DNA from 2 places in the Streptomyces sp. NPDC088766 genome. Region 2 is predicted to be linked to the other one. Evidence: predicted binding sites of a transcription regulator. Region 2 holds the regulator's gene; the other holds the start of a gene.
The links. Region 2 encodes HspR, which represses chaperone genes until heat shock. Its sites were predicted from a motif close to TTGAGNNNNNNNNNCTCAA; they were not measured.
Positions count from the first base shown of each region.

Region 1: a site for HspR is predicted at 1,249-1,267, ahead of lon (endopeptidase La). Genes of this name have one in related genera too.

Region 1 is NZ_JBIVKQ010000023.1:119,322-121,716, forward strand. It holds gene lon (endopeptidase La) at 1-1,226, opposite strand, end outside; gene ACIP5W_RS27620 (GNAT family N-acetyltransferase) at 1,403-2,065, shown strand; gene ACIP5W_RS27625 (rhomboid-like protein) at 2,037-2,395, opposite strand, start outside.
Region 2 is NZ_JBIVKQ010000026.1:24,504-26,898, forward strand. It holds gene dnaJ (molecular chaperone DnaJ) at 1-578, shown strand, start outside; gene ACIP5W_RS29080 (heat shock protein transcriptional repressor HspR) at 584-1,036, shown strand; gene ACIP5W_RS29085 (substrate-binding domain-containing protein) at 1,543-2,395, shown strand, end outside.

The sequences.
Region 1 (2,395 bases), on a different contig from region 2:
GTACGGCGGTGGCCGCGGATCTCCGCCTCGTCGCGCACGCCGCCGAGGGCGACGCGGACGAACTTGCGGCCCATGGCGTGGGCCACGGACTCGCCGAGGCTGGTCTTGCCGACACCGGGCGGGCCGACGAGCGCGAGCACGGCGCCGCCGCGCCGGCCGCCGACGACCCCGAGACCCCGGTCGCTGCGGCGCTTGCGCACCGCGAGGTACTCGGTGATCCGTTCCTTGACGTCCTCCAGGCCGGCGTGCTCGGCGTCCAGGACCGCCTTGGCGCCCCGGATGTCGTAGACGTCCTCGGTCCGCTCGTGCCACGGCAGTTCCAGGACGGTGTCCAGCCAGGTGCGGATCCAGGAGCCCTCGGGGGACTGGTCGCTGGACCGCTCCAGCTTGTCGACCTCCTTGAGGGCGGCCTCACGCACCTTCTCGGGCAGGTCGGCAGCCTCCACGCGGGTGCGGTAGTCGTCGGACTCCTCGCCCTCCTGCTCGCCGTTCAGCTCGCGCAGTTCCTTGCGGACGGCTTCCAGCTGGCGGCGGAGCAGGAACTCCCGCTGCTGCTTGTCGACGCCTTCCTGGACGTCCTTGGCGATGGTCTCGGCGACGTCCTGCTCGGCGAGGTGGTCACGCAGCTGGCGGGTGGCGAGCCTGAGCCGGGCGACCGGGTCGGCGGTCTCCAGCAGCTCCACCTTCTGCTCGGTGGTCAGGAACGGCGAGTAGCCGGAGTTGTCGGCGAGGGCGGAGACGTCGTCGATGGCCTGGACCCGGTCGACGACCTGCCAGGCGCCGCGCTTGCGCAGCCAGGCGGTGGCGAGCGCCTTGTACTCCTTGACCAGCTCGGCGACGTGGCCGGGCAGCGGATCGGGTGCGCTCTCGTCGATCCTCGTCCCCTCGACCCACAGCGCCGCACCGGGTCCGGTGGTGCCGGCGCCGATCCTCACGCGGCCGCGGCCGCGGATCAGGGCGCCCGGGTCACCGTCGGCCAGCCGGCCGACCTGCTCGACCGTGCCCAGCACGCCGGTGCTCGCGTACGACCCGTCGATGCGCGGCACCAGGAGGACCCGGGGCTTGCCGGGCTCGGACCGGGCGGCGGCCTGCGCGGCCTCGACCGCGGCGCGTACGTCGTTGTCGTTGAGGTCGAGCGGAACCACCATCCCGGGCAGCACGACCTCGTCGTCGAGCGGCAGCACGGGCAGGGTGAGCGGTGTGAACGCTGCGGACTCAGCAGCCATGATCTCCCCTTAGGCAGTCAAGTTGAGTTATGCCGACTCAATGCACGTGAGTCTCCGAATGTTCCCCGCCCCGGCCTCCGTTCGCTGTCGGCGATCACGCCTGCCGGCGTCGGCGGACCACGGCATAAGCTCCCAGTAATAATCAAAAAGCACTAGAGACCATTACAGGAGTCTTCGTGGACGGCGTCGTACGGGCATGGGTGGACGGCTGGGTCGTGTCGCGCGGGGCGGCCCCGCCGGTGCGGGAGCCGTGGGGGTTCACCGTGGACGTGGGACAGTCGGCGCACGTGTCGCGGCACGTCCTCGCGGCGGTCGGCGACGGCGTCGAGGAGGAGACCGTGCGCGCGGTCGCGGACGGTGTGCGGGGAACCGGCGTGTGGCTGAAGGTGTTCCAGGACCCGGCCCTGGTCGGGGGCTGGCTCGGGGACGGCTGGTGGGTGGATCCGGAGCCCGGTTGGCTGATGACCGTGCCGCTGCCGGCCCGGACGGGGCACACGCGCGTGCCCGACGGCCACCGCCTGCGCCGCTGGACGCGCGGCGGCGTCACCCGCCTTCTGGTCACCGCACCCGACGGCTCCTTCGCGGCCCGCGGCCAGGTCGCCCCGACCGGCGCCACGGCGGTGGTCGACCAGGTCGAGACCGCACCCGAGCACCGGCGCCGCGGCCTGGGCGGTCTCGTCGTGCGCCTCCTGGCGGAGCAGGCGGCCGCGGAGGGCGCGGAGACGGGCGTCCTGGCGGGAACCCCGGCCGGCCGGGCGCTCTACGAGTCGCTGGGGTGGACGGTGACAGCGCCGCTGACCAGCGCGAAGTTCACGGGGACCGGCGGGGTCGCCGACTAGTCGCACCACGCGCGCGTGGCACGGGCGCCGCCGCCCCTTGCCGCTCACGCGGACCGCTCCCTGGGCGCCGCACCCACGGCCAGGTCGCGACACCGATCCCCAGCGCGATCAGGTGGCCCCAGTTGCTCAGCGGGTCCGTGAGGGCGAGCAGGTCCTCCAGGAGCATCCCGCCGGACACCGCGAGCAGCAGCCGGCGCGGCCAGGGGCCCAGCAGGCCGGCCAACGCGCCGACGCTCGCCGCGACGCCGAAGCTGATGCCGTAGTCGAGACGGTGCAGCGAGCTGTCCGGAAGATGACCCACGAGGACGGCCAGGCCCACGGGGACCTCGG
Region 2 (2,395 bases):
CGGGCGGCGGGTTCTCGCTGACCGACCCCTGCCCGGACTGCAAGGGCCGCGGCCTGATCGCCGAGCACCCCTGCATGGAGTGCAAGGGCAGCGGCCGCGCCAAGTCCTCCCGCACCATGCAGGTCCGCATCCCGGCGGGCGTCACCGACGGGCAGCGCATCCGGCTGCGCGGCAAGGGAGCGCCCGGTGAGCGCGGCGGCCCGGCCGGCGACCTGTACGTGCTCGTCCACGTCGACGCGCACCCGGTCTTCGGCCGCAAGGACGACAACCTCACGGTGACCGTGCCGGTGACGTTCACGGAGGCCGCCCTCGGCGGCGAGATCAGGGTGCCCACGCTGGGCGGCCCTTCGCTCACGCTGAAGCTGCCCCCCGGCACGCCCAACGGGCGCACCATGCGGGCGCGCGGCAAGGGCGCGGTCCGCAAGGACGGCACCCGCGGCGATCTGCTGGTCACCGTGGAGGTAAGTGTTCCGAAGGACCTCTCGGGGAAGGCTCGGGACGCACTGGAGGCGTATCGCGAGGCGACCGCGGGTGAGGATCCGCGGGCGGAGCTGTTCGAGGCAGCGAAGGGAGCTTGAGAGTGATGGACGGCCGTCGGCGCAATCCGTATGAACTGACCCAGGAGACCCCGGTCTACGTCATCTCGGTGGCGGCTCAGCTCTCCGGCCTGCACCCGCAGACCCTGCGCCAGTACGACCGCCTGGGACTGGTGTCTCCCGACCGCACCGCCGGCCGGGGCCGCCGCTACTCGGCCCGTGACATCGAACTGCTGCGCACGGTCCAGCAGTTGTCCCAGGACGAGGGCATCAACCTGGCGGGCATCAAGCGGATCATCGAGCTGGAGAACCAGGTCGTGGCCCTCCAGTCCCGCATCGCGGAGCTGGAGGACGCTCTCGACGGCGCGGCGGCCACCATGCGCCAGCGCGAGGCCGCGGTGCACGCCTCCTACCGGCGCGACCTGGTCCCCTACCAGGAGGTCCAGCAGACCAGCGCCCTGGTCGTGTGGCGGCCCAAGCGGCAGCAGTCCGCGGACTGACGACGCGACAGCACGCCCGAGGGGCCCGGAGGCCGATGCCTCCGGGCCCCTTCGTGTCCCCCGGGCCCTTTTCGTGTCCTCCGGTCCCCTTCGTGTCCTCCGGACGGGCCCTTCGCGCGCTGTCCCGGCGGGCGCCGGCGGCCGTTGCGCGCGGGTCCGGGTGTCGTACGCGCGAGGACCCGGAGCCGGTGCCGGCCGGGGCCGGCCGACTTCGTGCGGCCCTCTGTTCGGACGGGACGGCCGGGCGGTCCGCCGTGATGACGGTCCGTGAGGGCCGGAGGGGGGCTGTGCGGTCGTTCGCGGATTTGTGAACTCGTGTCGAGTGAAGGGTCCGTAAAGGGGTTTTGGAGGGTTTCCGTCCCGTCTCCATGCGTCTTCACGTGCTGAGCGGAGTGTGATGTTGTCACTTCGTTAAGTAGTACGGCTTGACGCCGGCGGTCGCCGCCGCGTTGGCTTTTGAGCCACCTGGGTCAACATGTCGCACCCATGTCCGGAACGCACCTGAAGTGAGCCCTCGAATGCGTCGTATCGCCATAGCCGTGGCTGCCTCCACGATGTCCCTCTCGCTCGCTGGATGCGGGATGCTGAGCGCGGCGGAGGACAGCGGCGAAGCGACGCCGACGAAGAGCAACGACATCACCGTCGGCGTGCTGATGCCGGAGGAGACGAACACCCGTTACGAGGAGTTCGACTACCCCATCATCAAGGCGAAGATCGCCGACCTCACCCGCAACAAGGGCAAGACGGAGTACGCCAACGCGGCCGCGAAGAACGAGACGCAGGTGACCCAGATGGAGCGGATGATCGACGAGAAGGTCGACATCATCCTGCTCGACGCCGTCGACTCGCACGCCATCGCCGACACCGTGCAGAAGGCCAAGGACGCCGGCATCCCGGTCATCGCCTACGACCGGCTGGCCGAGGGCCCGATCGACGCGTACGTCTCCTTCGACAACGAGCTGGTCGGCGAGGTGCAGGGCCGCACCCTGGTCGAGGCGATCGACACGCCCAGCACCGCCGACAAGATCGTCATGATGAACGGCTCGCCGACCGACCCGAACGCCAAGCAGTTCAAGGACGGCGCGATGTCGGAGCTGAGCGGCCGGGTGACGATCTCCGAGTCCTTCGACACCAAGGACTGGAGCCCGGAGCTCGCCGAGTCCAACATGGCCGAGGCGATCGAGAAGATCGGCAAGGGCAACATCGCGGCCGTCTATTCCGCCAACGACGCCATGGCCGGCGGCATCATCAAGGCCCTGCGCGCCGCGGGCGTCGAGGAACTGCCCCCGATCACCGGCCAGGACGCGGAGCTGCCCGCGGTGCAGCGGATCCTCAGCGGTGAGCAGTACATGAGCGTGT